DNA from 3 places in the Crystallibacter crystallopoietes genome. Region 3 is predicted to be linked to each of the others. Evidence: predicted binding sites of a transcription regulator. Region 3 holds the regulator's gene; each other region holds the start of a gene.
The links. The regulator HrcA, encoded in region 3, represses chaperone genes, less so after heat shock. The targets are predictions, from matches to a motif close to TTNGCACTCGNNNNNNNCGAGTGCNAA.

Region 1 (10,779 bases), 1.2 Mb from region 3:
AACAGAGCAACATCAGCATCAAGGCAAACATCCGCGGCAAGGTCACCAAAACCGTCCTCATTCAACGCCACATTTACATCCGCAGCAGCGTCAACATCGGCAGCAGCAACATCCTCGACCACCACATCAGCTTCCGCATCCTCCTCGGCACTCACGCCGCCTTCGGCACCGGCATCACCCTCTGTCGTGCGGCACGGCAACCCGCCCGCCGACAGACCGTCACCCAACAGAGCAACATCAGCATCAAGGCAAATGCCAGCGGCCACATCGGCCAGGTTCTCTTCGTCCTGCGCCACATTTACATCCGCAGCAGCGTCAACATCGGCAGCAGCAACATCTTCGACCACCACATCCGCAGCGGCGTCCGCGTCGGTCTGTGCTGCTGGGGCTTCGGCCTCGTCGGTTGCTTCGGCCGGTGCGCCTTCCTCGGTACCCACCGTGGCTTCTGCCATCACGTCCGCGTCAGCCTCGACAGTGCTGGTATCTACCACTCCATCAGAGTCGGAGAGTACGACATCGGCTTCGGCTTCTACATCCGCAACCGCTGCCACCTCTGCTTCCGTCGCCTGAGGTTCTTCGGCAATCGCGTAGTCCTGTTCTGCTGCCCCGACGGCAACATCAGCATCTGCAACTACGGCTGCTTCAGTTTCGACGGCCTCAGGTTCAGCTGCATCGGTGTAGTCCAACGCTGCCTCATTGACCTGGACATCCGCGTTCACTACTGCAGCGGCCGGCTCGGTCTGATTGACGGGCTCCGCCTCGACGGGAGTGGCATACTCAGCTGCATCGCCGCCGAGTTCTACGTCGGCAACAACATCAGCCACCGACTCGGCTGCGAGCAGTTCGGAGTCGAGATCCGCGCCTGCCTGGAGACCGAGGACCTGGGCGTCATCCGCTACGGCATCGAGTGCCACGTCGTCCGTGACTACATCCACGTCCGCATCAACTGCCACTGTGCTGTCCGGAGCAACCGCAGGCTCCGGTGGTTCATATTCCGCGGCTGAAGCAGCCGCGGAACCGAGGACGAGAAGTCCTCCGCTAAAGACGACGCTGCACAGCGCCGTCTGCATTGTTCTCCGCATGGTTGTTCTCCTGATTGAATCTATTGCCGCCCTGTTGCGGGTGGCAGTGGTCCCTGTGCCGCCGGAAAGGGCAGCGCGAACCAGATCAATCAGGAGAGGAACCGGGATCCGACGAACGTGAAGCGGGCAGACTCCAAGCCGAGCCATCGGTAGTACCCGAGTTGGCGAACGGCGGGAGCAGATTAGAGAAAGGTACGTCAGCGGCGCTCTGGCCGGCGGAGGCATTTCCGCCAGCGGCAGTAGAACCGCTTCCGCCAACACCTGCTGGGACGGCCGCCGGGATAGCCGCGACTGGTTGGCCAGGATACGACTCTCCGGCCGCACGATGGGCATCCTGCTCCATCACCGCCGAAGGTGTGTAGGCCATTTGGGCCAAGAACTGCGCCGGAGTTGGTTGAAGCTTCGCCGGAGCGGGTGCTGTTTCGCGTCCTTCTTCCTGGCGGTTGTCCGATGCCCCAGCGGCGGTAGCGGCTTCTGTAGGGTCCTTCTCGAGTTGGCTGGCGGAAACCTCAGCTGCCGCGACGGGAACCGATGATGATGTTTCCGCGGTGGGGCCGTCTTCGACCGCCGTAATTGTTCCGTTCGAATCAGCGGTATCGCTGGCCAGCCCACCTGCTTCTACTGCGTCAACGATAGGTTCAGCTGCCTCTTCGACCGGATCGACGACGGGCGCAGCAGCTTCAATCACCGGATCGGCAACAGGGGCTGCGGCTTCGACAACCGGAGTCACTACCGGTTGCACGGCGGAAGTGCCCGACTCAACGACGGGCTCCACGACGTCTGCTGCGGTTTCGAGCACCGGTTCGGTCAATGGCGCGGCCGATTCAAGGACAGGATCCGACACGGCGGCAACAGCGCCAGCCACCTCGTGCGCTGCCCCTGTAACCGGCTGTGTGGTCTGCCCGACTGACTCCGAAGCAGCGCCGGCAGGAGCGGCGGCCTTTTCGACAACCGGGGCGACCTTTTCCGTCACGGCCGCAAGTTGGCCGGTAACAGGCGCCAGCTTCCCTGTCGCTGCCCCGACGTTGTCGGTAACGGGTTTGAGCTCCTCGGTGAGCGTCGCCGTCGTTGTTTGGGTTTCTGAACTGAGTACTTCGGTCAGAAGGCCGCCGTCAGCATCCGCGGCACTCGCGCCGGCGATCCCGAAAAGGGCGAATCCGGCGGTGGCTGCAGCTGTGAGCACGACCTTGCGCAACAAGACGGGCACACGGGACAGCAGCTCAACGCGCACTGTGACCACCCCCGTGACGACCAGTTTTGCTTCCGAATTTCAGGCTACGTCCGTTGGCAGCGCCCGTCCAGAGGATTGGGTGAATCGGTTAGTCATTTGTTCGCTGACAGCTATCAAGAAGAGTTAGCACTCCTTGCACCTGAGTGCTAATCTGTAAACGTAGTTGAGCGAAGGGGGCTCAACTATGAAGAGCTAAGACAACCGCTCCGAACGGGGCGTTGATGCGAAGGAGTTGATGACTATGGCCATGAAGTTTGACCCATTCCGTGAACTGGACCGCGTCGCCGGAGCCCTGCTGGAAAACCGCCCGGGCCTGCGGCTCATGCCGATGGACCTGTATCGCGACGGCGACCACTACATTCTGAACGCAGATCTGCCTGGGATTGATCCGGGATCCGTTGACATCGACGTCGACGGGCAGCTGCTGACCATCCGGGCCGAGCGGACGGTGCGGGGCGCGGAAGGCGTAAAGTGGCTCAACCGCGAGCGTGAAGGCGGCTCGTTCCTGCGCCAGCTCAATCTGGGCCAGGGCATCGATATCGATGCCATCTCAGCCCGGTACGAGAACGGCGTCCTCTCTGTGACCATCCCGGTCAGTGAGAAGGCCAAGCCGCGCAAGATCGAGGTTGTCACCGGAGCGGCTGAAACGGTGGCTGTCGATAGCGCCGAAGCTACCGACGACCAGAAGTCAGTCGAGGCGTAACCCCGACTGGCGTGGTGCGGCCCCTTGCCCTTCGGGTGAGGGGCCGTCTCTTGTCCGGCGGCCTTCGGCCCATGGCCCGCCACTCTATACAAGGTGGCCCCGTGATGGTTACCTTCAAGAATGGGCTCAGAAGTCAAAACCAAGACGTTCAGCCGTGAGCAGCGCACCCGTTACCGTGAACGCCTGCTGGAAAACCTGGAAAGCTTCGGGCATTACCTCGCCACGGCCGAGTTCGCCGGAACCGGTTCCATTGGTATGGAGATGGAGCTGAACCTGACCAATGCGGACTGCTCCCCCGCGCTGCGCAACTCCGCGGTGCTCGAAGCCATCGCCGATCCGGCTTTTCAAACCGAGATCGGCGCCTTCAACATTGAGCTCAACCACCCGGCCCTCGCCGTCGCCGGCCGCGGGCTTGAGGAGCTCGAGAACAGCCTGCGCGACCAGTTGAACCATGCGGACGAACGCGCAGCATCGGCGAAGGCCCGCATCCTCATGATCGGCATCCTGCCGACGCTCAAACACGCTCTGGTGGAAGACATGTCCTGGCTCAGCGCCGGCAAGCGTTATGCCGCCCTTAACACCTCGGTGCTGCAGGCCCGCGGCGAAGACGTGCTTATGGACCTGCGCGGAATCGAGGCGCTGTCCTTCTATGCCAAGAACATTGCGCCGGAAGCCGCCTGCACCAGCGTGCAGTTGCACTTGCAGGTCCAGCCGGCCGAATTCGCACCGGTCTGGAACGCGGCCCAGATCGTTGCCGGCCCGCAGGTGGCGCTGGCGGCGAATTCGCCGGTATTCATGGAGAAGCTGCTCTGGCACGAGACACGGATCGAAGTGTTCAAGCAGTCCATCGACACCAGGCCGCCGGAAATGCGCAATCAGGGCGTCCGGCCCCGCGTTTGGTTCGGCGAACGGTGGATCACCTCGATCTTCGACCTGTTTGAAGAGAACGTGCGCTACTTCCCCGCCCTGCTGCCGGAGCTCTCGCGGACCACCGGCAAGCAGACCAAGGCCGGCGCGCCGCTGCTTCCGGAGCTCCGCCTGCACAACGGCACCGTCTACCGCTGGAACCGTCCCATTTACGACCCCGGCGACACCATGCCCAACCTGCGGCTCGAAAACCGGCTGCTGCCTGCCGGACCTACGGTGGTGGATACCGTGGCCAATGCTGCCTTCTTCTTCGGGTTGGTCCGCATGATCAGGACGGCGGACAGGCCGCTGTGGTCCCGGCTCGCGTTCAAGAGTGCGGCCGATAACTTCATCAACTGCGCCAAGCAAGGGCTGGAAGCCATGGTCTATTGGCCGGGCATCGGAGACATCCCGGTGGTGGAGCTGATTGTCCGCCACCTGCTGCCGCTGGCCGCTGACGGACTGGCCGACCTCCGCGTGGCCCCGGACCTGATCGACCGGTACATGGAAATCCTGCGCGCCCGCGCCCAGACGGAACAGAACGGCGCCAACTGGCAGATCAAGACCCTCCGGCGGCTTGAAGCAGACGGACTGGACCGTCCGGCAGCGCTGGCCGAGATGACGCGGCAGTATTCGCACAACATGCATACCAACGAGCCCGTCCACACGTGGCCGGTTCTCGACGCGACCCACTAAATACCGTCGGTTGGGACCGCCCGGATACTAGCTTCGTGAAAACCAATAACGACGGCGTGCCGTCACCTAGGGAGATTTTATGTTGCGAGGACTTACCACGGTCAGCTTCTATGCGGACGATGTTGTCGCTGCCAAGGACTGGTACTCACAGCTATTGGGCCTGGAGCCCTATTTTGTGCGACCGGAACAAGGCCCGCCCGCCTACGTAGAATTCCGCATCGGCGATTACCAGCACGAGCTGGGCATTATTGATAGCCGTTACGCGCCCCATGGTGCCGCTGCATCACCAGCCGGTGCCGTCATCTTCTGGCACGTCGACGATGTTGAATCGGCTGTCGAGAAGCTCTTTGCCATGGGGGCGAAAGAGCACGAGCCGATCACGCCGCGGGAAGCCGGATTCATCACGGCCTCGGTGGTCGATCCGTTCGGCAACATTCTCGGCGTCATGTACAACCCGCATTACCTGGACGTTTTGGGCCAGCGGGGACCAGCCTGACCTTGGCCCGTCAGTCGTGCTCGGCCTGTGCGCCGGCCACAGCAGCCTCGGATTCCGGCCGGCCGCCGTCGGAACTGCCCGCATCCGCGTCGTCGCCCTCCGGCTGGGCTGGAAAGACCACGTCGCGCAAATAACGCAGCACCACAATTCCCACCGCTGTTGTTGGTACCGACAGGAACGCTCCGACAATGCCGAACAAGGTGCCGCCGACCGTTACCGAGGCCAGCACCACCGCCGGGTGGATCTTCAACTTGGTACCCACCAGGAACGGCTGCAGCAGGTTGCTCTCCAGTTGCTGAACCACAATCACCACACCGAGCACAATCAGAGCCGTGACCCAGCCGTGGGAGATCAGGGCGATCAATGCGGCCAGCAAACCCGTTGCCACCGCGCCGACCACCGGGATGAAGGCCGCAATAAAGATCAGGACAGTCAAGGGCAAGGCCAGCGGAATGCCCAGGATGAACAGGGCGGCGCCGATGAAGACCGCGTCGACCAGGGCAACCGCGGCCTGCGCCGCGATGTAGCCGGACAGGGTCTGCCAGGCCCGGGAGGTCACCGCGGCGGCGTGGACGTAGACTTTGGCGTCCGTCCACCGGCTGGTCCAGGCGAGGAAACGGTCGCCGTCTTTGAGGCAGAAGAAGGTAAAGACCAGGACCAGTACAAAGATAACGGTGCCCGCAGTGATGGCGCCCAGTCCGGTAGTGATCCCCGAAGCGATGTCGCCGGCATGCTCGCGGATCTGGGATACCGCGCTGTCCACCAGCGAATTCAGGTCCGCGTTTTCAAGATTGAACGGTGGCCCGGCCAGGAACTGGGTGATCTGCCCGAGGTTCTCTCGTGCCTTTCCGGCCAGCCCCGCCGTTCCCGAGGCCAGCGACGGAATCACCAGCATCAGCACGCCGACAACGGCCGCCAGCGCGGCAAGCACCGTGACAAAGGCCGCCAGAGCCTTGGGCATGATGCGGCGGGCCAGTCGGTTCACCGGCCACAGGATGCTGGCCAGCAGCAGGGCCAGAATCGTCGGGAAAACCACCGACCACAGTGAACGGACCAGCCACCAGGCCAGCACCAGGCCGATGGCGATGACAACGGCCCGGCCGGTCCACAGAGCGGTGCGGTCAACGCCGGCGGCGAAAATCCCCCGCGGTTCCTGCGGCTTCACTCCGGGTCCGGTGGCAGACTCCACCGCGTCCGGATCGGCTTTGAGGGTGCTGGACACCGACCGGGCGGTCGAGGCCTGGCGCTTCGGAATAAATCGCATGCTTCCTATCCTGCCGCACTTGGCCACTGGAGCCGGCACTCGACGCCTGCCTGCCGCCACGCCGTTGTAAGCAAAGTACGACGACGGCCCGCACCTTTTTGTGCAAAAGGTGCGGGCCGGCGTCGTACGCTTCAGGCTTTTGGCTGTACCTGCTCAGTGCTTAGCTCAGCGTGGCCAGAACCTCGTTGAACTTGGCCGAGGGTCGCATGACCTGGGCGGCCTTGGCGTCGTCCGGCTCGTAGTAGCCGCCGACGTCAACGGGGGAACCCTGCACGGCGAGCAGCTCGCCGACGATGGCATCCTCGTTGGAGGTCAGGGCCTCGGCAACGGCAGCGAAGGACTTCGCCAGCTCCGCATCCTCGGTCTGCTTGGCCAGTTCCTCGGCCCAGTAGCGGGCGAGGTAGTAGTGGCTGCCGCGGTTGTCGAGCTCGCCGACCTTGCGCTTGGGCGACTTGTCCTCCAGCAGGAAGGTTCCGGTGGCGCGGTCCAGCGTGTCGGCCAGGATCTGCGCACGCTTGTTGCCGGTGGAGTTGGCCAGGTGCTCGAAGCTCACGGCCAGGGCCAGGAACTCGCCGAGGCTGTCCCAGCGCAGGTGGTTTTCCTTCAGCAACTGCTGCACGTGCTTCGGAGCCGAGCCGCCGGCGCCGGTTTCGAACAGGCCGCCCCCGTTGATCAGTGGAACGATGGAGAGCATCTTCGCGCTGGTGCCGAGCTCGAGGATCGGGAACAGGTCCGTCAGGTAGTCGCGCAGCACGTTGCCGGAGACGGAGATGGTGTCCTCGCCCTTGCGGATGCGCTCCAGGGTGAAGGCGGTGGCCTCAACCGGGGACATGATCTCGATCTGCAGGCCCTCGGTGTCGTGGTCCTGCAGGTATTCCTTGACCTTGGCGATCAGGTTGGCGTCGTGGGCGCGGGTTTCATCCAGCCAGAACACGGCCGGCGTGTTGGAGGCGCGGGCGCGGTTGACGGCCAGCTTGACCCAGTCGCGGACCGGCACGTCCTTGGTCTGGCAGGCGCGCCAGATGTCACCCGGGGCAACCTGGTGCTCGATCAGCACGGTGCCGGAGCCGTCCACCAGCTGGACGGTGCCGGCGGTCTGGATCTCGAACGTCTTGTCGTGGCTGCCGTATTCCTCGGCGGCCTGGGCCATCAGGCCGACGTTCGGGACGGTGCCCATGGTGGTCGGATCGTAGGCGCCGTTGGCACGGCAGTCGTCGATGACAACCTGGTAGATCCCGGCGTAGGAGCTGTCCGGGAGCACCGCGAGCGTGTCCGCCTCCTGGCCGTCCGGGCCCCACATGTGCCCGGAGGTGCGGATCATGGCCGGCATGGAAGCGTCCACGATCACGTCGCTGGGAACATGCAGGTTGGTGATGCCCTTGTCGGAGTCCACCATGGCCAGCGCCGGGCCCTCTTCCAGGCCTTTCTTGATGGCAGCCTGGACGCCTTCGCGGACGTCGGCCGGCAGTTCCTCAAGGCCGTTGAGGATGGAGGCCAGGCCGTTGTTGGGGCTCAGGCCTGCGGCAGCGAGCTGCTCGCCGTAGGTCTCGAACAGTTCGGCGAAGTACGCCTTGACCACGTGGCCGAAGATGATGGGGTCCGAGACCTTCATCATGGTGGCCTTCAGGTGCGCGGAGAACAGCACGCCCTCTTCCTTGGCGCGGGCAACCTGTGCGGCGAGGAACTCGTCCAGGGCGGCGGCGCGCATCACGGTGCCGTCGATGACCTCCCCGGCCAGAACCGGGAAGTCCTTCTTCAGTACCGTGACGGTACCGTCTGCGGCAACGAGCTGGATCTTGATCGTGTCGTCGGCCGGAATGACCACGGACTTCTCATTGGAACGGAAGTCATCGGCGTCCATGGTGGCAACGTTGGTCTTGGAATCCGCCGACCAGGCACCCATGGAGTGCGGGTTCTGCCGGGCGTAGTTCTTCACCGAGAGCGGTGCGCGGCGGTCCGAGTTACCTTCACGCAGGACCGGGTTCACGGCGGAACCCTTGATCTTGTCGTAGCGGGAGCGGATGTCCGTCTCCTCGTCCGAGGAGGGGTTGTCCGGGTAGTCCGGCAGGGCGTAGCCCTTGCCCTGAAGCTCCGCGATGGCGGCCTTCAGCTGCGGGATGGACGCGCTGATGTTCGGCAGCTTGATGATGTTGGCTTCGGGCTTCTTCGCCAGCTCTCCGAGCTCGGCCAGCGCGTTGCCGGTCCGCTGGTCTTCAGTGAGGTAGTCACCGAAGACGGCGATGATGCGGCCAGCCAGCGAGATGTCGCGGGTCTCCACCTCCACACCTGCCGTCGAAGCGAAGGCTTCGACAATCGGCAAGAACGAATACGTGGCCAGCATCGGCGCTTCGTCGGTGTGGGTATAGATAATCTTGGCCATTGGTGAGGCGTCTCCCTAAGGTCTACGGAACTCTGTAAATCCTGTTGAATTCACCATCTAACTTACCCGAGGAGGCCGCTTCGATCCCTATCGCGGCCCGATAAACGCCATTTCATGACCGTGCTCCTGCCCACGCCAAGAAGGCGTGTCACATTGATTCGCAGCGGCTAGACCCCGCTGCCAGGTCCGAAGATCTGGCCGCGATGCGCATTGTTGTTGTGTTCCAGGTGCGTGTCTCGCATGCCGCCGCCGGGTGCTTCGGCCTCGCGGACTGCCGCCTGCTCCCGCGCGGAGCGGGTACGCGGCGTCCTGAACGGCGGCACCAGCCAGAAGGCCAGCGCCGCCACCACCACAATGAGTACGACGGCGAGACCGATCCATACGTTGGACGAGTCTGCTGGCTCAACGGTCTGCAGCGGAAGCACGGCCACCCCTTAAACGCCGTTGCCGGGCACAACGGTTGCTTTGAACCTAGGTGCCCGGCACGGCGCTGGCAAGGGGTGTCGGCCCGACTTGCCAATAGCGGAACTGTTTAGTGGAAGAAGTGGCGCGCTCCGGTGAAGTACATGGTGATGCCGGCGGCGTTGGCTGCCGCAACAACTTCCTCGTCACGCACCGAACCGCCCGGCTGGACGACGGCGCGGACGCCGGCGTCGATCAGGATTTGCAGCCCGTCCGCAAACGGGAAGAACGCATCCGATGCAGCCACTGCACCGCGGGCCCGCTCCGGCGCACCGGCGCCTTCGACGTTAGCGGCTCCCCCGGCGGCATCAGCACCGCCGTCGACGGCCACGCCAAGAGTGTTGGCGCGCTCCACGGCGAGCTTGCAGGAGTCCAGCCGGTTGACCTGGCCCATGCCGATGCCCACTGCGGCACCGTCATTGGCCAGCAGGATCGCGTTGGACTTGGCGGCGCGGATCGACTTCCAGGCGAAGGCCAGATCGGCCAGCGTCTTCTCATCGGCGGCCTCGCCGGCGGCAAGCGTCCAGTTCGCGGGGCTGTCTCCGTCGGCCTCCAAGGTATCGGATACCTGGACCAGCACGCCGCCGGATACCTGGCGGATTTCGGCCGGGTCGCGGCGGTAGCCGTCCGGCAGGGTCAGCAGGCGGATGTTCTTCTTGCGCGAGAGGATCTCCACGGCCTCGGGCTCGAAGTCCGGCGCGATGACTACCTCGGTGAAGATGTCTTTCACGGTGTTGGCCATGCCCGCGGTCACCGTGCGGTTGGCAGCAATCACGCCGCCGAACGCGGAAACAGGATCGCAGGCGTGGGCTTTGGCATGGGCGTCCGCGATAGGATCGGCGGCACCGGGCGTGGCCACGGCGACCCCGCACGGGTTGGCGTGCTTGATGATCGCCACGGCGGGTTCCGCATGGTCGAACGCAGCACGCAGGGCTGCGTCGGCGTCGACAAAGTTGTTGTAGCTCATCGGCTTGCCGTGAAGCTGGTCGGCCTGGGCAATGCCCGGCGTCGCGCCCTTCTCGACGTAGAGGGCAGCGCCCTGGTGCGGATTCTCGCCGTAGCGCAGCACTTCCGAGCGCTCCAGGGCCAGGCCGGCGTACGGCGGCCACTGGTTGGACTCATCCGTATCGTCGCCGAACTGCGCGGCGGTCCAGGATGCCACGGCGTTGTCGTATGCAGCGGTGTGGGCAAAAGCGGCAGCCGCCAGCCGGCGTCGTGCGGTCAGGTCAAAGCCGCCTTCGGCAGCGGCGGTCACCACATCGGCGTACTTGGTGGGATCGACGACGACGGCAACGCTCGGGTGGTTCTTCGCGGCCGCGCGCACCATGGACGGTCCGCCGATGTCGATCTGCTCGACTACTTCGTCCTGGCCTGCGCCGGATTTCACTGTGTCGACAAACGGGTAAAGATTGACGACGACGAGGTCGAACGCCTCCACCCCGAGCTCCTTGAGCTGCTGGATGTGGTCTTCGCGGCGACGGTCGGCCAGAATGCCGGCGTGGACCAGCGGATGCAGGGTCTTGACGCGGCCGTCCAGGCACTCCTGGAAGCCGGTGACC
Region 2 (10,779 bases), 870 kb from region 3:
ATGCACTAGGCGGCCATCACGCATGGCCACAATGTTGTCCGAGTAGCAGGAGGCGAAGTTGATGTCGTGGATAACCAGAACTACCGTCTTGCCCAGCTCGTCCGTCAACCGCCGCAGCAGGCGCATCATCTCCACCGCGTGCTTCATATCCAGGTTGTTCAGCGGTTCGTCGAGCAGCAGGTAGTCCGTGTCCTGCGCTAGCACCATGGCAATGAACGCGCGCTGGCGCTGGCCGCCGGAGAGTTCGTCCACGAACTTGTCCGCCAGGGCGGCCAGATCCAGGTATTCCAGCGCCTGGTCAATGTAGGCCTTGTCCTCGATGCGGGGCCGCCCGCCATGGTGCGGGAAGCGCCCGAAACCCACCAAATCGCGCACCGTCAGCCGCACCGTCAGCTGGTTGTCCTGGCGCAGAATGGCCATTTTCCGCGCGAGTTCCCGGCCGGGAGTGTCGCTGACATCGAGCCCGTCGATGGTGACGGAGCCTGCGTCCATGTCCAGCAGCCGGCTCATCATGGACAGCAGCGTGGATTTGCCGGCGCCGTTAGGGCCGATGATCGAGGTGATGCCGCCGTCCTTGATATAGCAGCTGACGTCGTCGACGACGGTCTGGGCGCCGTACCGCTTGGAGACGCCGGAGACGTGGATCATTTGACTTTGCCTTTCAGCAGCAGGGCGATAAAGACGATTCCGCCCACAAACTCAATAACGATGCTCAGCGCTGTGTCGAAGGCGAAGACCTGCTCCAGCACCAGCTGGCCGCCCACCAGCGCGATGATGCCAAGCAGGACGGCGATGGCCAGCACCGAGGTGTGCCGGAAGTGCGAGCACAGCTGGTAGGCCAGGCTGGCCACCAGCAGGCCGAAGAACGTGATCGGGCCGACCAATGCCGTGGACACGGCCACCAGCACCGAGCAGATGATCAAAACGGAGATCACCGCACGTTTGTGGTCCACGCCCAGGTTGATCGCGGTTTCGCGGCCCAGCGAGAGCACGTCCAGCTGGTGGCGCATGCGCCAGGCCAGCGTGCTGACGGCGGCGACGGCCAGCGCCGAAACCGCCAGCAGCAGCCCGTCCACATTGTTGAAGCTGGCGAAGAAGAGGTCCTGCAGGATGATGAACTCGCTCGGATCGATCAGCCGCTGCAGCAGGGAGGAGATGCCGCGGAACATCGTGCCGAAGACGATGCCCACCAGCAGCATCAGGTGCAGGCTCTTGCCCCCGCCGGTGAACAGCCAGCGGTAGAGCAGGAAGGAGAAAGCCACCATGAGGGCCACTTCGATGACAAAGCGGACCGGGGCGCCCATGGTCAGCAGCGCCTGGCCGCCGATGGCGAAGGTCAGCCCGGTCTGGATCAGCATGTAGAGGGCGTCAAAACCCATGATCGACGGCGTCAGGATCCGGTTGGACGTGACGGTCTGGAACAGCACGGTGGAGACCCCGACGGCGTAGGCCACCAGGATCATCGAACCCACTTTGATGGCGCGGCGGGGAAGGATGTAGCCGATGTTGCCGCGCAGGTCGATCAGCATGAAGGCCGCCACCAGGGCCACGGCCAGCACCGCCAGGGCAATGATCCAGGTCTTCGGGGAGATGCCCTTGATGGGCCGGCGCTGATGCTGGGTCAGTGCCGTGGGGAGGCCGGTGCTAACCACGGCGTTCACGCTTTCGAAGGAGCAGGTACAGGAACATGGCGCTGCCGATGGCCGAGACAATGACGCCGACGGGAATTTCGTACGGGAAGCGGATGGTCCGCCCGATGATGTCGCAGATCAGGACAAAGCCCGCGCCGAACACGGCAACCCACGGCACGGCCCGGCGGACATTGTCGCCAAAAATAATGGACACCAGGTTCGGCACGATCAGGCCGAGGAACGGAATCGATCCGATATTGACGACGACGACGGCGCTGATCAGCGAGACAATGATCAGGCCCAGGGTCATCACCCGCTTGTAGTTCAGCCCGAGGTTGGTGGAGAACTCCTGGCCCATGCCGGCCATGGTGAAGCGGTCGGCGCAGAGGTAGCCGACCAACGTCAGCACGGCGACGATCCAGAGCAGTTCGTAGCGGCCGCGCAGCACCCCGGAGAAGTCTCCGATCATCCAGCTGTTGAGCGTCTGCAGCAGGTCATAGCGGTAGGCAAAAAAGGTGGTGACGGCGGCAATCACTCCGCCCAGCATGATGCCCACCAAGGGCACCAGCAGCGTGTTGCGCAGCGGTATCCGGCGCAGTACCAGCAGGAAGAGCGCGGTGCCGGCGGCCGCGAAAACGGTGGCGGTGGACATCTTTGCCAGCAGGGAGGCGCCGGGGACGGCCACGGTGACCACGAGGATGCCCAGCGACGCGGATTCGACCGTGCCCACGGTGGAGGGTTCCACGAACTTGTTGCGCGCCATGAGCTGCATGATCAGGCCTGCAACGCTCATGGCCATACCGGCCAGGACGACGGAGATGGTCCGCGGCATCCGGCTGATCCAGAAAATATCCCACGCCGTCTGGTCGCCCGCGAGCAGCGCGGGCAGTGAAACGTCGCTGACCCCCACAAACATGCTGGCAATCGCGAGGGCGATCACGGCGGCACCGGCCACCGCCAACTGGCCGCCGGAACCGCGCGGGCGTGCCGGAGCTACCCGGCCGGAGACTGCCGGGGTGGAGAGGGTCATCGTCGAGGAAGCCATGGTAGTTGTCTTCCGCTGCGGGCCGGATGCGCCGGCCCGCAGCGGCATTGACTACTTGACCAGTGCTGCCTGTACGGCGCCGACCATGGAGTCGACGTTGTTCAGGCCGTAGCCCACCAGGTACCAGGAAGCGGAATCCAGGTAGGTGATGTTGTCGTTCTTGGCGGCGTCGGTGCCGGCGACCAGTTCGTTGTCCAGGACCGCGGCGGCGGCCTTGCCTGCCGCCTCGCCGATGGCCGCATCGCGGTCGATCACGAAGAGATGGGCCGGGTTCTTCTCGGCGATGTACTCGAAGGAGATGGCCTCGCCGTGCGAGCCCTCCGACTTGACGTCGGCCGCGGTCTGCACGCCCAGGACGTCGTGGACGATGCCGAAGCGCGAACCGGCGCCATAGGCGGTGAGCTCACCGCCGCTGGTCATCACTACGAGACCGGTGCCGGCGTCGGCAGCGGCGGCCTTGGTCTCCTCGATCTTGGTATCCATCGCGGCCAGCTGCTCCTCGACCTCGGCTTCCTTGCCGAAGATCTCGCCGAGCGTGGTGGAAACTTCCTTAAAGCTCTCCACCGGTGCGGCGGCATCAACACTGAGGTCGATGGTCGGTGCGATCTTGCTCAGTTCCTCGTAGGCACCGGCAGTGCGGCCCGAAATGATGATCAGATCCGGAGCGCCTTCGCTGATCGCTTCGAAGTCCGGTTCCTTCATGGAGCCGATCTTGGTGACGGCATCCTCGCCGTACTTGGCCAGCGACTCCGGGTACTGCGCGGTCGGAGCACCGTCAGCCTCTACGCCGAGGGAATCCAGGCTATCCAGCGCGCCAAGGTCAAAGCTGTAGACGGTTTCCGGGTTGGCTGGCACCTCGGTGGAACCCTGCGCATGCTCAACCGTGATGGTCTCCGCGTTGGCATCGGCGTCGGCTGCCCCTGCGTCCTGGCCGCAGGCGCTCAGCGCCAGCAGCGAGGCAACGGCCGAGACTGCCAGGAGGCGGGACTTTACGGACTTATTCATAAATGGCTCCAGGAAAATCGGTGGTCGGGCACCTCCCGGTACCCGCCGCAATAGATCACAAAATCATTGGCTAATTCTTGCGCGCCTTCGAACCGTATCGGGTTAGGTTAGCCTTAGGCAACTTTCCTGCAGAAAAATGTCCTTAAGCAACAACAGCGCCAAACAACGACGGCGGACGGTGCCATCCGGGTGCGTTCTGGCTGGCGTTGGAACCGGCGGCGGGACCGGTGATTCCAGCTGACATTGGGGCTCGTGCAGTGGGACATTGCGACGCTTTTGGCACTCACCTTGACCGAGTGCTAATCCGGCACATAGAGTCTTATTAGCACTCTCCCCGTGCGGGTGCTAATTACTCAAGGAACCTCCTGCCGGCACCGCGACGACGGCAGAAAAGTCCTTGGCCAAAGAACCTATTCGTAGCTCATGCAAAGGAGAGAGCCGAGTGTCGGTCTCTATTAAGCCTCTTGAGGATCGTATTGTTGTCCGCCCGCTCGAAGCAGAGCAGACCACGGCTTCAGGCCTGGTCATCCCGGACACCGCCAAGGAAAAGCCGCAGGAAGGTGAAGTTGTCGCAGTGGGCCCCGGCCGCGTTGATGACAACGGAAACCGCGTCCCGGTTGATGTAGCCGAGGGCGACGTCGTTATCTACTCCAAGTACGGCGGAACCGAAGTCAAGCACAGCGGCCAGGAGTACCTCGTACTCTCCGCCCGCGACGTGCTGGCGATCGTCGTCAAGTAGTTTCCGATGACCCCGGCCAGGCAACTGGCCGGGGTTTTTGGTTCAATAAGGAGAATTAATAAATGGCAAAGCAGTTGAAGTTTGACGATGCCGCCCGCAAAGCTCTGGAAGCCGGCGTCGACAAGCTGGCCAACACCGTCAAGGTGACCCTGGGTCCGCGCGGACGCAACGTTGTGCTGGACAAGAAGTGGGGCGCACCCACTATCACCAACGACGGTGTGACCATCGCCCGCGAGGTCGAACTCGAGGACGCCTACGAGAACCTTGGCGCACAGCTGGCAAAGGAAGTTGCCACCAAGACCAACGACGTAGCCGGTGACGGAACCACCACGGCTACCGTCCTGGCCCAGGCCCTGGTCAAGGAGGGCCTGCGCAACGTAGCCGCGGGTGCAGCTCCCGGCGCCCTCAAGCGGGGCATCGAGGTGGCTGTCGAGGCAGTCTCCGCACGCCTGCTGGAGAACGCCCGCGAGGTTGAGGGCAAGGTTGCCGAAGTGGCGACCATTTCGGCCCAGAGCCCTGAGGTCGGCGAGCTGCTGGCCAAGGCTTTCGAGCAGGTTGGCAAGGACGGTGTCATCACCATCGAGGAGGCCTCCGGTCTGCAGACCGAGCTGGTCCTCACCGAAGGCATGCAGTTCGACAAGGGCTACCTGTCGCCGTACTTCGTCACCGATGCTGAACGCCAGGAAGCTGTCCTGGAAGACGCCCTGATCCTGATCAACCAGGGGAAGATCTCCACGGTTCAGGAATTCCTGCCGCTGCTGGAGAAGGCGCTGCAGGCCGGCAAGCCGCTGTTCATCATCGCCGAAGACATCGACGGTGAAGCGCTGTCCACTCTCGTGGTTAACAAGATCCGCGGCACCCTGAACGTGGTTGCCGTCAAGGCTCCCGGCTTCGGCGACCGCCGCAAGGCCATGCTGCAGGACATCGCCACCCTGACCGGCGCCCAGGTCGTTTCCCCGGACCTCGGTCTGAAGCTGGACCAGGTCGGCCTGGAAGTTCTGGGTTCGGCACGCCGCATCACCGTGACCAAGGACGCCACCACCATCGTTGACGGTGCTGGCTCCGAGTCCGATGTTGCAGACCGCGTCGCGCAGATCCGCGCCGAGGTCGAGCGCACCGATTCCGATTGGGACCGCGAGAAGCTGCAGGAACGCCTGGCCAAGCTGGCCGGCGGCATCGGCGTTATCAAGGTCGGCGCAGCCACCGAAGTTGAGATGAAGGAAAAGAAGCACCGTATCGAGGACGCAGTGTCCTCCACGCGTGCTGCCCTGGAAGAGGGCATCGTGGCCGGCGGCGGTTCCGCACTGGTCCATGCTGCCCAGGCCCTGGACACCGATCCGAACGTTCTGGCACTCGAAGGCGACGCCGCCACCGCCGTCGGACTTGTCCGCCGCGCGCTGGTCCAGCCGCTGCGCTGGATCGCCGAGAACGCCGGCCACGAAGGCTTCGTCGTCGTGTCCAAGGTGGGCGAGCTTGAGGTCAACAACGGCTTCAACGCCGCCACCGGGAAGTACGAGGACCTGGTTGCCGCCGGCGTCATCGACCCGGTCAAGGTCACCCGCTCGGCACTGCTCAACGCCGCATCCATCGCCGCGCTGGTCCTGACCACCGAAACTCTGGTCGTCGACAAGCCGGCCGAGGACGAGGACGCGCACGCAGGGCACAGCCACTAAGACCGCAGCGCCCGCGCTTCGGTTCCAGTAGCAGCAGAAAGGGATCCGCCCAGTTCACACTGGCCGGATCCCTTTCGCGTTTAATCCGTGGGAGTCTAAGTTATCCACAGGCTGACGCGCCGTGATGGCGGAGTCCGCGTCCCGTTCTGTTGACTGTGCCCATGGGAAGAACCAGATACAGTCTCAAAACCACGCTGACAGCACTGATGGCACCGACATTGGCAGGAGCGCTCCTCGCGGGCTGCAGCGCCGATGCGGACGCTTCCTCAGCAGCAGGCAGCGCCGCCGCTCAGGCCGACCAAAACAGCAGGCCGGCCGAGGAGCTGTGGAGCACCAAACTCAATGTTGTTGGCCAGCCACAGGTCAAGGACGGCACGGCCTTCGTTTATGTGAGCGAGGGCAGGAAGCTGGAGCTGGCCGCAGTTGATGTGGCGACCGGCAAGGTCCGGTGGAAGCATGCGGCAAGCCCCGGAAACGATTACGTGGGCAATCCGCCGTACGTCGCGTTCCTGGAACAGGTTGACGGTAAGAACCTGGTGGCGTTCATTGCGCCGGGCGACTTCAGGTATCGCACTATCAACGAAGCGTGGTGGCCGTGGCTGGACCGTGTCCAGCTCCGGAACATCGACACCGGCGACATCGTCCGCGACACCGGAGGAATGGTGGTGGACCGGGCCCCGGAAGTGTGCCGGGACGATCCCGCCGCCCTGTGCCTCAGCTCAACGAGCGAGCGGGCCGGGCCGGGAATGCGCCTCGAAGCCGGAGCCGCGGGCCTTGTGCCGGACCCGTTGTGGGCCGGCTTGCCTGCGGGCGCGCAGCCGATGCCCGGCGGACGCCTGTACTTCTACGGCGAGGACGCGGGGGATTTCGGGATCGGTGAAGTCCGGGACGGAGAATCAGTATGGCAGCTCGAGGCAGCCGCTGCCTTCGGACCCGGCATTACCATTGGCTCTGCGGTCTACAGCCGCTATCTGGAAGACGAAGAGTCCTACTTGCTGCATTCGGACCTTAAGCCGGACGGTGAGTCGGGATCGCTCGATCTGGCGACAAACCGCATAACGGCCTTGGAAGGTGGAACCGGGACCCGGCTGTGGTCGGCGCCGGGCACGGATTGCAACGACCAGTTCGACACGGGCCCGCACAAACTAGAGGACGGCGCCTTGTTGGGAATCCGTTGCCTGACCCGAGGTAAAGCGATCTTTGACGATGGCGAGATTGCTTCTTTCGAGGGTCTGGATGTCGTTATTGAGGGCTACGGCCTGTTGACTGGCAAGTCGAAATGGCAACTGGACGCGGGTGCGGATGAGGATCTGGTCACCGGCCCGGCTGCGGCAAATTCGGGAGAAGACCTGTCGCAGCGCATTGAGCTGAACGGCAAGCCGGTGCTCCTCGACGTGGCATCGGGCAAAACCTCACCGGCGCCTGACGCAGCGGATGAAGAGGCAGTGCAACACGTCTGTTTTAGCGAGGGCACCTACGAATTCTGGCGGGCGGCCCATCCTGGGGGCGAGGCCCCTACCGAACGAAGCGGCGGTTACCTGGCAACCTCCTGCGCCGGCGGAGAAGGCTTGCGGCCTTCCCAGGCCGCTGTCCGGGATGCAGGAGTGGGCGCCGACGGAGCCTTCCTGATCGCATATGAGGGGAGGCTTACGGCGTATAAGGGCACCGGAAGAAGACGCGGCTTGAGTTAGTTCCACCACATGGGTGCGGGAACGAAATAGAGCCGGGTGGCAAATGGTTTTAGGATGTAACTATCCACCTCTGTACCGGTAACCCCCGCGACATTGGCCGCTTCCCATTCCGGTGTATCTCCGAAAGGCCGCACAGTGACTCAAGAATTTAACCCGTTCGCCTTCGAGGGCTTGACCTACGACGACGTGCTGCTGCTGCCCGGCCCAACAGATGTCATCCCCTCCGAGGCCGACACCAGCTCCCGGTTGTCCAAGCGCATCACGGTCCAGACCCCGCTGCTCTCGGCGGCCATGGACACTGTGACCGAGTCCCGGATGGCCATCGCGATGGCACGCCAGGGCGGTCTCGGGGTAATCCACCGCAACCTCTCCATCCAGGACCAGGCCGAGCACGTGGACCGGGTCAAGCGGAGCGAATCGGGCATGATCACGAACCCGGTGACCATCTCCCCGGACGCGACACTGGCCGAACTGGACGAGCTCTGCTTCAACTACCGGGTGTCGGGACTGCCCGTGGTGGACACGGACGGGAAGCTGCTGGGCATCTGCACCAACCGCGATACCCGCTTTGTGCCCCGCGCCGACTACCCGACCACCAAGGTGCACGAGGTGATGACCGCAATGCCGCTGATCACCGGCAAGGTCGGCATCAGCCGGCCCGAGGTGATCGAACTGCTGGGCAAGAACCGGATCGAGAAGCTGCCGCTGGTCGACGACGCCGGAATGCTGCAGGGCCTGATTACGGTCAAGGACTTCGATAAGGCCGAGCAGTACCCGCTGGCCACCAAGGACGATGAGGGCCGACTGCGTGTCGGCGCCGCTATCGGCTTCTTCGGTGACGGTTACGAACGCGGCATGGCCATGATCGACGCCGGCGCCGACCTCCTCGTCGTCGATACGGCCAACGGCCACAGCAGTGGCGTGCTGGACATGATCGCCCGGCTGAAGAAGGATCCGGCCGCGGCCCATGTGGACATTATCGGCGGACAGGCCGCCACCCGCGAGGGTGCCCAGGCCCTGATCGACGCTGGCGCCGATGCCATCAAGGTAGGGGTGGGCCCCGGCTCCATCTGCACCACGCGTGTGGTGGCTGGCGTCGGTGTGCCGCAGGTGACCGCGATCTACGAGTCCGCCAAGGCAGCTATTCCGGCCGGCGTGCCGCTGATCGCCGACGGTGGCCTGCAGTACTCGGGCGACATCGGCAAGGCCCTGGTGGCCGGTGCCGATACCGTGATGTTGGGGTCGCTGCTCGCCGGAGCTGCCGAAAGCCCGGGCGACCTGGTGTTCGTCAACGGCAAGCAGTTCAAGGCCTACCGCGGCATGGGTTCGCTGGGTGCCATGCAGACCCGCGGCAAGAACACGTCCTACTCGAAGGACCGCTACTTCCAGGCCGATGTACCGGACGACGAGAAGCTCATCCCTGAAGGCATTGAAGGCCAGGTGCCGTACCGCGGCCCGCTCTCCGCCGTCGCGCACCAGCTGGTCGGCGGTCTGCGCCAGACGATGTTCTACACCGGCGCCCGCACCATCGCCGAGCTCAAGGAAAAGGGCAAGTTCGTCCGAATCACCGGAGCCGGACTCAAGGAGTCCCACCCGCACGACATCATGATTACGGCCGAGGCTCCGAACTACAAGCGGTAGCCAATAGCAGTACAAGCGGTAGTCAGACGAAGGCCCGGGCACCCAAGTCCGGGCCTTCGCCGTCGTTAGGCATATCCGGCTACTGCATGTGTTCCGCGCTCCTTCCGCGCCGTATTGTGCCGCCGGTTGTGTCGTCAGCACTGTGTCTGTTGTGTGTCTGCAGAGGCCCTACTAGGCTGGGATCGGCGACGCCTAGCGCCTAACTCCCTTCACCGGCACCCACGCGGCCGGGAACCGCGGGAGCAAAGGAGGTCAAGCCTTCGGGTGAGCGATCAGGTGGACACTCCTTTTGTGACGTGTTGACGTCAGCGGTGCGTGGGGCCGGACGTCGGCGCGTGCAGAAAGAGACTTAATGGTCCAGCAAAAGCACTTCAAGTCCCGGGTCCGCGAACGCATGCAGAAGACGGGCGAGAGTTACACGTCAGCCCGCCTGCAGCTGCTCAAGGCGCTGCCGGCGGAGCCGTCCGTGCCGGGCCTGCTGCCCGGTTACCCGCTCGCCAGCCCGCTGGCGCAGCGCGACGCAGGGCTGTGGCAGCGCGTCCTGGCCCAGGCCGGGGTCGAAAATCCGGCCACTGGCACTCCCTTTACCGAAGCGATGCTCTCCGGACTGGCCGGTGGCATCGGTTTCATGGTGTTCACCTTCGAATACGAACAAATCACGACGGCGACGATTGTCACCCGCTTCCATCCCGGCCCCTACGTGGGCAACCTGATCAACCGCAGCGGCGCCCTTGTGGAGGAGAAGTCCACCACCAGCACCAACGCAGCCCAGGTCAATCTGGACGCCGCGCTGGACGCGGGCCGCGCCGTCGTCGTCAAAGTCACCCAGGGCGCCTTGCCCTGGTACCACTCGGATGCCCTGGAGCACAGCGACTCCGTGGATGTGGTGGTGGCCGGCAAGGTCAACGGCGAGTACCTGATTGACGACGGCGGCTTGCAGCTGCGTGGCGCTACGGCGGCGGAGCTGGCGGGCGCGCGTGGCAAACGCAAGAAGGACAAGCACTGGCAGGCCTCGGTGGTCGATCCCGGCGAAACCACCGTGGAGCAGCTGCGCCGGAGCGTACTGGAATCGGTGGCGGAAACGGCCGGCGTGCTGCTGGGAACGGTACCGCCGGCCGGAATCCCCGCACCTGTCGCGAAGAATTTCGGGCTGGTCGGGATGCAGACCTGGACCGGCCGGCTGTGCGATACCAGGACCAAGAAAGGCTGGCCGGCGATGTTCGCCGACGAGCAGCGGCTGCGGTTCGGGCTGGAACGGATCAAGGAGTGCCTGGCGGGAACCGCCTGGGGAGGGCCGGCGGCGCTTCGGCCGCTCTACGCACGGTTCCTGGCCGAGGCGGCCGCGCTGGACGGC
Region 3 (9,734 bases):
CGCATGTAGGCCAAAGGGGCGACCTCAATGGTGCCCGCTGCCATCAAACGTGGAATGGAATCCGGATCCATCATGTCGTGCAGGGCATCGTAGAGCGGACGCAGGTAGGGGTCGATCTTGTCACTGAGCGTGCCGGGCAGGAAGCCAAGCCGCTCCCCTGCTTCAACGGCCGGACGCGTCAGGATGATCCTGTTGACTTCCTTGTGCTGCAGGGCCTGGACCGCTTTGGCCATGGCCAGATACGTCTTGCCCGTTCCGGCCGGGCCGATGCCGAAGACAACCGTGTTGTTGTCGATGGCGTCCACGTAGTTCTTCTGATTCAGCGTCTTCGGGCGGATGGTCCTTCCACGCGAGGAAAGAATGTTCAGCGTCAGCACTTCGGCGGGCCTGGCAACTGATTGCTCGCTGAGCATGCGCAGCAGCTGCGCGACGACCTCCGGCGAAACGCGCGTGTCATTCGCGGCCAGCGTGCGGATCTCCTCCAGCAGGCGTTCCGTACGGTCGACGGCGGCAGGCGGACCGGAGATGGAGAGTTCGTTGCCGCGTACATGCAGATTCACGTCGCTGAACTCGGATTCTATGAGCCGGAGCACCTCATCCTGGGCTCCGAGTGCCTTGACCATATGTTCCGACGATTCAAAGTGGATGGAACGGTTACTGGATCCGAGCGGATCCACATCCAGACGTGTTTCCGACATAAAGCGGCCGGCAGGCCTTCCATCTCCCCTTAGCTAGTAGGACTGTTGTGTGGGATTGCTGTACATCTCAATGCTACGGCAACGGCCGGATGTCGTTCCCGAAATCCATGCATGACCGGTAGATATCGATCCTGTCTCAATCGTGCATCAGTCCGGTTGAGAGACGGGCCAACCGCGCGTTTGGATGCGGTCAGTATGCCAAGCTGGTTTTTCAGGTACCGACAGGTGCGCCATCAGACTTCCAATCGCGTTCGGGACGCAGCCATGAGTTGAGGAGGAATCCGGTCATTTCCACAGAGCAGCACCACCGGCCGCACCACGCAGCCCCGCGCCGATTCCGCGCGTGGCTGGCAGTGTTGACCCTTGGCTCCATGGTCATGATTGGTTGTACGCCTTCCGGAAACGGACCCAACGGCCAGACTTCCATGCCGGCCGGCAGCGGCCAGCCGACTATCCAGAGCAGTCCCCTGGTGACCAGCGCCCCGGTTGAAACATTGCAAAGTACCGCTCTGTCCCCGGTCTACTGGCTGGGCACGAATGCCGACACCGTGTTCCTCTACCGCGAGTTCCGCGAAGCGGAGGACCTCGGTGATCCGATCACTAGTGCCGTCAGCGCGCTCACCAAGCTGCAGCCGCTGGACCCGGACTATTTCAATCCCTGGCAGCCAGCGTCCAAGGTCGGTGCCTCCATCACCAATGGATCCGTCATTACGCTGGACATCTCCTCCGACGCCTTTAAGTCCGATGTGGACGCTGGAATTGCGGAACGAGCTGTGCAGCAGTTGGTCTACACTGCCACCGCGGCAGCTGCTAATGCGGGTTTGAGTACGGCGGAAAACCCGCTCGACGTCGTCATCCTGGTTGACGGACACTCCGGCTACAAGGCATTCGGCCATGTGGAGCTCGGCGAGCCGATGTCCCGCGACGCTAAACTCAGTGCACCGATCTGGGTCATAGATCCGCAGCACGGGGCTGCCACTGAAGGACGGGTGGAAGTCTATGGGCGCGGTGTTGCCTTTGAGTCCCAGTTGTCCTGGCGCATTTCGCGGCTGGAGTCGGCGGAAGACACCGGTGAAGGAAACATCGTCGAAGAGGGTACGGTGCAGGTTGACTCAGCTGCGGGTGAAACCGGTGAGTTCCGGTTCAGCCAGGATCTGGATCCTGGAACATACCGGGTTACGGTCTTCCACCAGGACATGAGCGGCCGAACCGAAGAGCCTCAGAATGCGGACAGCAAGGTTTTCACGGTCAGGTAGGCGGGCGGACCACGTTCAGTTCCAGCGGCCCAGCCGCTCGCTGAGCAGCGCGACGGCGGCCGGCCCGGCAGTTGAGGATCTGAGCACATGCGGGGCCAGGATCACCGGCACCGCCCCCGCCTCACGCATCTGCTCAACCTCGCGGGGACTCATGCCGCCCTCGGGCCCAACGATCATGAGAATGCCCTGCTCCAGGTCTGCTTCCGATTCCAACCCACTTCTTTGAACCGCTTCAGCCAGCGACAGCCGGGCCTCCTCATGGAGGATCAGCGCCAACCGGCTCTCGCCGATACGCGCACAGAGCGATTTCAAGTCGACCAGCGGCGCCACGTCAGGAACGGTGGCGCGGCGCGCTTGCTTCGCGGCGGACCTGACCGTCGATTCCCACTTCGCCATCCCCTTGGCAGCCTTGGCGTCGCGCCAGCGGACAATGCTCCGTTCGGCCTGCCAGGGAACTACCTCGTCCACGCCCAATTCCGTGGCAGCTTCGATCGCAAGTTCGTCACGGTCGCCCTTGGCCAACGCCTGGACGAGCGTCAACCGGAAGGGTGCCGGCGGCTCCGGGGCAACGGTCTCGACGGAGACGGTGAGGCTCTCCGTCCCCGTCGAGACGACTGTTCCGGAAAGCCGCATGCCCCGCCCGTCCACGACGTCCACGCTCTCGCCGGGGCTCAGGCGTTTAACGGCCACAGCATGCCTGGCTTCGGCACCGGTCAGGACAAATTCCTCACCGGATGCCACTGCCGCCAGCGCTCCAGGTTCGGTGAAGAATACTGGATTAGTCACTATTAGAGATTGCCGAGCTTGTCCCGCAGGCGGGCAAACACGCCGCTGCCGCTGCCTGCAAGCTTGCCCTCGGTGAACTGCTCGTCGCGCGATGCTGCGAGCTGGCGCAGCAGTTCCTCCTGCTCGGAATCGAGTCTGGTTGGCGTTTCCACGTGCACATGGACCTTCAGATCGCCGCGGCCGTAGCCCCGCAGATGCGTCACGCCAAGCCCCTTGAGGGTGATGACCTCGCCGGCCTGGGTACCGGGCTTGATGTTCAGCGACTGCGTCCCGTCGAACGTGTCCATGTCCACATCGGTACCGAGGGCCGCAGCCGTCATGGGTACCGCCATCGTCACATGAAGGTCGTCGCCCTCGCGGATGAAGTTCTTGTCCGGGGCAACACGAATCTCAACGTAGAGGTCGCCCTGGGGGCCGCCTGCCGTCCCTGATTCGCCCTGCCCGGCCAGCTGGATCCGGGTGCCTGTTCCGACACCCGCGGGAATTTTGATGGTCAGCGAACGGCGGCTGCGGATGCGGCCCTCGCCATTACATTCGTTGCACGGGTCGGGAATGACCGTGCCGAAGCCCTGGCAGCTTCCGCAGGGAGCGGCGGTCATAACCTGCCCCAGAATGGAGCGCACGGCACGCTGTACCTGGCCCGAACCGCCGCAGATGTCGCAGGTCCTCGGACTGGTGCCGGGACGGCAGCAGCTGCCGTCGCAGGTGGGGCAAACGACGGCGGTGTCCACTTCGATCTTCTTGTTGACGCCGAACACGGCATCCTTGAGATCGATGCGGACATTGATCAATGCGTCCTGGCCGCGGCGCGTGCGCGAAGGCGGTCCAGCCGTGCCCTGCCCACCGAAGAAGGTTTCGAAAATGTCCTGGAAGGCGAACCCAGCACCCGAATAGCCGCCGCCGAAGCCGCTGTCCGTGCCGTTCTCATTGCCTGTGGTGTCATATACCCGCCGCTTCTGCGGATCCGACAGCACCTCGTAGGCATGGCTGACCTGCTTGAACTGTTCCGCAGCCTCCGGCCCGGTGTTCACATCAGGATGGAGCTTGCGGGCCAGTTTCCGATAGGCCTTCTTGATTTCCTCAGCAGTGGCATCGCGGCTGACACCGAGTACGTCGTAGTGGTTGCTCACCTTGTATTACTTCTCTTCCTGGGAATCGGTTGCGGACAGCGGCTCCCGCTGCCCATGTGCTGCTGGTTGGCCGGCTGCCTATCCGGCAAGAATGCGTGACAAATAGCGGGCTACGGCCCGCACGGCGGCCATAGTCGTCGGATAATCCATCCGGGTTGGACCGAGGATGCCCAGCTTGGCGGAGGAACCCGGACCATAGCCGGTTGCGACCACGGATGTTTCCGCCAGCGAGCCGTACGGGTTCTCATGCCCAATGCGTACGGAAATTCCGCGGGCGTCCTGCTGCATCTCCGACAGCAGGCGAAGCAGGACCACCTGTTCCTCGAGTGCTTCGAGAATGGGGCCGATACTCAATGGGAAATCCATCGTGGAACGGGCCAGGTTTGCTGTACCCGCCATGAGGATACGCTCTTCCTGTGTGGCTGCAGCAAGACTTTCCAAGGCCGCTGAAAGCGGTGGCACAATAGCCTCCGTGCCCGGCCTGGCATCTTTCAGACCATTCCGGAGCAGCCCGCCCACCGAGTCCAGGGGGTGCCCGGCCAATTCGGAGAGATAGGCCGACCGGAGATCGGATAACTCTTCATCCGTTACGGGATCCGGCAGGGAAATGACACGCTGCTCAACTTTCCCGTTATCAGCAATCAGGACGACGAGGACCTGTTGCGGTGCGAGCAGGACAAACTCAATGTGCCTGGTGCAGGCCCGTCCCAACCGCGGATACTGGATCACTGCTACCTGATTGGTCAGCTGCGATAACAACCTCACGGTGCGGTCCATGACATCGTCCAGGTCGCCCGCGCTTTCGAGCAGCGCTTGAATGGCACGGCGCTCAGCGGACGAGAGCGGCTTCACATCCGAAATCCGGTCCACGAAGAGCCGATAGCCCTTGTCCGTGGGAATACGGCCGGCGCTAGTGTGCGGAGCGACGATCAGGCCTTCTTCTTCCAGAGCAGCCATATCGTTGCGGATAGTGGCCGAGGAAACGCCTAAATGGTGGCGATCAACGAGTGCTTTGGACCCCACCGGTTCACGTGAATGCACGTAATCTTCCACGATAGCGCGCAGCACCTCAAGCCGACGGCCTTCGCTCACTGGGCACCTCCTGATTTCGTACGGCTGCAGTAGACATGCCGGTTAGCACTCAACACGTCCAAGTGCTAAGTCTAATACCTTTGGCACGTTGTTAGCATTGTCAGGTTGCCATGCACCTATCGGCGGCTCCGCTGATCGACTGCAGCTACCCGAAAGCTGCATGACCGAAGGACTACAACCAATGAGCAGCTACGGCTGGGGACCACAGGATCTATCCGCTCCGAAGCCGCGTCAGCTTCGCAAAGTCGGGGCCGACCCGGGACTGGTACTGGAGGATGTCGAAAGCGGCTGGGTAGGCGCGGTAGTGCGCGTGGAGAAGTCCGGCGGAGTCCATCTCGTGTCGCTGGAGGACAGGCGGGGCAAGAAACGTTCCTTTCCCTTGGGCTTCGGCTTTCTGCTGGAGGGTGAACCCGTGGAGGTTGTTCCTGCCATGGCTGCGGCCGCCGTCGTACGTCCGCAGCGGACGGCGTCGGGGTCCGTCCGGGTAGAAGGACTTCGCGCGCAGGTTGCCAAGGCCAGCCGGATCTGGGTCGAAGGCAAGCACGATGCGGAGCTCGTCGAGAAGGTGTGGGGCCACGATCTTCGGGTCGAAGGGATAGTCGTCGAGCCGCTCCACGGTGTCGATGACCTAGCTTCGGCGGTAACCGCGTTCAATCCGGGGCCGCAGCGAAAGCTGGGCATTCTGGTAGACCATCTGCTGCCCGACACCAAGGAGTGGCGTATTGCCCAGGCCGCCATGGCAGTTCCGTCTGCGCGCAACAACGTGCTGATTGTCGGCCACCCGTACGTGGACGTGTGGCAGGCCATTAAGCCGGCCGTCATCGGACTGGAAAAATGGCCGGTGGTTCCGCGCGGAACCGATTGGAAAACCGGAATCCTCGACGGCCTTGGGTGGCCCAACAAAACCCAGATCGACATCGCGGACGGGTGGAAGCGCCTGCTTGGCAGCGTTAACACCTACGCGGACTTGGAACCGTCCCTGCTGGGACGCGTTGAAGAAGTCATCGATTTCCTCACGGCCTGAGGAATGCGCATGGCGGCAACCCCATTCTGCGCCGGAAGATTGACCCCAGTCCGCTGTTTACCGATCATTGCGGCTAATCTTAGTTTCGTAGGTAAATAGCCATTAGAACGACAACGAATTCTCCTGAGGTAGGTCCTGTGTCAGACAACCCCGCGCGCAAGAAGCAACCGGATCGTCAACCGGCTCCGCGGACGCAGTATGAAAGCGCCTCTTCCTCAGCCCTGCCGCTGACACCGTCCGAAGACCGTCAGTGGGCCACTCTGGCTCATTTCGGCGGCATCCTGGGCTGCTTCCCTTCGCTGGTCATCTACCTGATCTTCAAGGACCGCGGGCCCTTCACCGCCCAGGAGTCGAAGGAAGCGCTGAACTTCACGCTTCCGCCAACCATCGTCGCTGTTATTGCCAACATCCTGATTCTGGTGCCTGTGATCAGCGGCTTCTTTGCCGTCATTGCAGCGGCAATCTGGGTCTTCCTCACGGTGTTCTCCGTGATGGCGGGTATCGCAGTCAACCGCGGCCGTCCCTACCGCTACTCGTTGAATCTGCGCCTGCTCCACTAGGCCGGCAGGCGGAGGCGCACCGGATGGGGCTAATCCAACCTGGGTCTGTCAGTCTTCCAGCAGGCGGCGGACCACGGCGTCGGCCAGCAGCCTGCCCTGCAGGGTCAGCCGAACGGTGCCGGCGAAAGCTGCGGGTCCGTCCACCAGCCCGTCTGCGATTAGACCGGCTACCGCTTTCCGTCCATTTGGACCCAGTTCCTGTGTCCGCAGACCGTCGATGATGCGGGTCTGGAGCATCACATGTTCCAGTTGGCGGGTGGCTGCGTCAAGGGTTTCCCGTCCCGCCGCTGGCGAGACTCCCGTTGACAGACGTTGGCCGTAGGCAGCCGGATGCTTCACGTTCCACCAGCGGACCCCGCCCATGTGGGAGTGGGCCCCGGGGCCGGCACCCCACCAGTCGTCGCCACGCCAGTAAGAGAGATTGTGCCGGCATCGGTCGGCTTCGGTGCGGGCCCAGTTGCTGACCTCGTACCAACCGTAGCCTGCAGCCGCCAACCGCCCCTCGGCGAGTTCATATTTGGTGGCGTGATCGTCGTCGTCAATTCCGGGTACTTCGCCGCGGCGGATCTGGGCGGCAAGCTTGGTGCCCTCCTCCACAATCAGGGCATAGGCCGAAATATGATCCGGTCCGCAGGCGATGGCAGCGTCCAGGCTGGCTTCCCAGTCGGCAACCGACTCCCCCGGGGTGCCATAGATCAGGTCCAGGCTGACGTGCAGCCCGGCTTCGCGCGCCCAGCGGACCGCCTGCGGAACGCGTTCCGGATTGTGGGTACGGTCAAGCACCTTGAGTACGTGGGGCACTGCGGACTGCATCCCGAACGAAACCCGGGTGAATCCCGCCGCAGCAAGGATCTGCAGCGACTCCGGCGTGACGGAGTCCGGATTGGCCTCCGTGGTGACTTCGGCCTCCGGTGCCAGGCCCCACAATTCAGTCGCCCGGCCCAGAATGGCCGCCAAGTCCGACGCCGGCAGCAAAGTAGGAGTACCACCGCCGAAAAAGACCGTCGACAGCGGGCGCCGGGGCAGCCCGGATGCGGGCAGCACCTTGGCCGCCAGCTCGAGTTCGGCGTTGAGGGTACCGGCGTATTCATCCTGCGACGCACCTGAGCCGAGCTCCTTGGCAGTGTACGTATTGAAGTCGCAGTACCCGCAACGCACCGAGCAGAATGGAATGTGGACGTAGAGACAGAAGTCCCTGTCCTGTGCGCCGGCAGCGGCCTGTGGCGGCAGCAAGCCATCGGCCGGTGCCGGGTCTCCCAGCGGCAGGACGCTAGGCACAGGTGACCGCCGTCGTCGTTGTCTTGATCACTTCGGTTTTACTTCTTGCTCTTGTCTTTCGATTCGTCCGAAGACAGCGCTGCGATGAAGGCCTCCTGGGGAACTTCCACCCGGCCGACCATCTTCATGCGCTTCTTGCCTTCCTTCTGCTTCTCCAGCAGCTTGCGCTTACGGCTGATGTCGCCGCCGTAACACTTGGCCAGCACGTCCTTGCGGATGGCACGGATATTCTCTCGGGCGATGATGCGCGAGCCGATGGCTGCCTGGATGGGCACCTCGAACTGCTGGCGAGGGATGAGCTCGCGCAGCTTGCCCGTCATCATGACGCCGTAGCTGTAGGCCTTGTCCTTGTGCGTGATGGCGCTGAACGCGTCCACCTGTTCGCCCTGCAGCAGGATGTCCACCTTGACCAGATCCGCGACTTGTTCGCCGTCGGCCTTCCAATCGAGGGAGGCATAGCCGCGGGTCTTGGACTTGAGCAGGTCGAAGAAGTCGAAGACGATTTCGGCCAACGGCAGCCGGTAGCGAAGCTCCACCCGGTCTTCCGAGAGGTAATCCATGCCCTTCATATCGCCGCGTCGGCCCTGGCAAAGCTCCATGATGGCGCCAACAAACTCGTTGGGAGCCAAAATGGTGGCCGAAACCATCGGCTCCCGGACCTCGGAGACTTTACCGTCCGGATATTCGCTCGGGTTGGTGACCGTAATGACCTTCTTGTCTTCGAGGGTCACCTCATAAACCACGTTGGGCGCGGTGGAGATCAGGTCCAGATTGAAGTCGCGCTCCAGGCGCTCACGCGTGATTTCCAGGTGGAGCAGGCCGAGGAAGCCCACGCGGAAGCCGAAGCCGAGAGCGGCCGAGGTTTCCGGTTCGTAAATCAGCGCCGCATCGTTGAGCTTGAGCTTGTCCAGTGCGTCGCGGAGCACAGGATAATCTGCTCCGTCGATCGGGTAGAGTCCGGAGAAGACCATAGGTTTCGGATCCGCATAGCCGCCGAGGGATTCCGGGGCCGGGTTGTTCAGGGTGGTGACCGTGTCGCCGACCTTGGACTGGCGCACGTCCTTCACGCCGGTGATCAGGTAGCCGACTTCGCCAACGCCAAGACCCTTGGACGGTACCGGTTCCGGAGAGCTGACACCGATTTCCAGCAGTTCGTGGCTGGCTCTGGTGGACATCATCTGGATGCGTTCGCGGGGCTTGAGTTCCCCGTCGACCACGCGGACGTAGGTCACCACGCCGCGGTAGGTGTCATAGACCGAGTCGAAAATCATGGCACGGGCGGGGGCATCGGGATTGCCGACAGGTGCGGGGAGGTCGCGGACAATTTTGTCCAGCAGGGCCTCAACGCCCATACCGGTCTTACCGGAGACCTTCAGCACATCCTCGGGATCGCCGCCGATCAGGTTGGCCAGCTCCAGGGCATACTTCTCAGGCTGTGCCGCGGGCAGGTCGATTTTGTTCAGCACCGGGATGATGGTCAGATCGTTCTCCATCGCCAGATACAGGTTCGCCAGCGTCTGGGCTTCAATGCCCTGCGCCGCGTCGACGAGCAGAACAGCGCCCTCGCAGGCAGCCAGGGACCGAGACACCTCATAGGTGAAGTCCACGTGCCCCGGTGTGTCGATCATGTTCAGCGCGTAGGTCTTGCCGTCGACTTCCCATGGCAGACGGACGGCCTGGGACTTGATGGTGATGCCGCGTTCGCGCTCGATGTCCATCCGGTCCAGGTACTGGGCCTTCATGTCCCGCTGCTCAACTACGCCGGTTAACTGCAGCATCCGGTCCGCCAGGGTGGACTTCCCGTGGTCGATGTGGGCGATGATGCAGAAGTTCCTGATGATCGCCGGATCTGTGGCGGCAGGCACCGGTGCGGTGCGGGCCATGGGTGACACAGCGGTTTCCTAACTCTC

Region 1: AC20117_RS13460 (Hsp20/alpha crystallin family protein) is a predicted target of HrcA. The motif match lies at 2,437-2,463, and genes of this name have one in related genera.
Region 2: groES (co-chaperone GroES) is a predicted target of HrcA. The motif match lies at 3,958-3,984, and genes of this name have one in related genera.

Annotation. Positions count from the first base shown of each region.
Region 1 is NZ_CP018863.1:2,856,494-2,867,272, reverse strand. It holds gene AC20117_RS13465 (LPXTG cell wall anchor domain-containing protein) at 1-1,082, opposite strand, end outside; gene AC20117_RS23330 (hypothetical protein) at 1,168-2,313, opposite strand; gene AC20117_RS13460 (Hsp20/alpha crystallin family protein) at 2,555-3,016, shown strand; gene AC20117_RS13455 (glutamate-cysteine ligase family protein) at 3,137-4,618, shown strand; gene AC20117_RS13450 (VOC family protein) at 4,698-5,114, shown strand; gene AC20117_RS13445 (AI-2E family transporter) at 5,125-6,378, opposite strand; gene AC20117_RS13440 (NADP-dependent isocitrate dehydrogenase) at 6,539-8,758, opposite strand; gene AC20117_RS13435 (hypothetical protein) at 8,926-9,183, opposite strand; gene purH (bifunctional phosphoribosylaminoimidazolecarboxamide formyltransferase/IMP cyclohydrolase) at 9,291-10,779, opposite strand, start outside.
Region 2 is NZ_CP018863.1:211,819-222,597, reverse strand. It holds gene AC20117_RS01015 (iron ABC transporter ATP-binding protein) at 1-648, opposite strand, end outside; gene AC20117_RS01010 (iron chelate uptake ABC transporter family permease subunit) at 645-1,652, opposite strand; gene AC20117_RS01005 (ABC transporter permease) at 1,645-2,676, opposite strand; gene AC20117_RS01000 (siderophore ABC transporter substrate-binding protein) at 2,728-3,681, opposite strand; gene groES (co-chaperone GroES) at 4,124-4,420, shown strand; gene groL (chaperonin GroEL) at 4,483-6,093, shown strand; gene AC20117_RS00985 (PQQ-binding-like beta-propeller repeat protein) at 6,255-7,784, shown strand; gene guaB (IMP dehydrogenase) at 7,920-9,425, shown strand; gene AC20117_RS00975 (BtrH N-terminal domain-containing protein) at 9,778-10,779, shown strand, end outside.
Region 3 is NZ_CP018863.1:4,105,553-4,115,286, forward strand. It holds gene AC20117_RS18900 (PhoH family protein) at 1-698, opposite strand, end outside; gene AC20117_RS18905 (Gmad2 immunoglobulin-like domain-containing protein) at 1,070-1,954, shown strand; gene AC20117_RS18910 (16S rRNA (uracil(1498)-N(3))-methyltransferase) at 1,970-2,740, opposite strand; gene dnaJ (molecular chaperone DnaJ) at 2,743-3,870, opposite strand; gene hrcA (heat-inducible transcriptional repressor HrcA) at 3,949-4,962, opposite strand; gene AC20117_RS18925 (DUF3097 domain-containing protein) at 5,144-5,986, shown strand; gene AC20117_RS18930 (DUF4870 domain-containing protein) at 6,124-6,546, shown strand; gene hemW (radical SAM family heme chaperone HemW) at 6,595-7,824, opposite strand; gene lepA (translation elongation factor 4) at 7,863-9,716, opposite strand.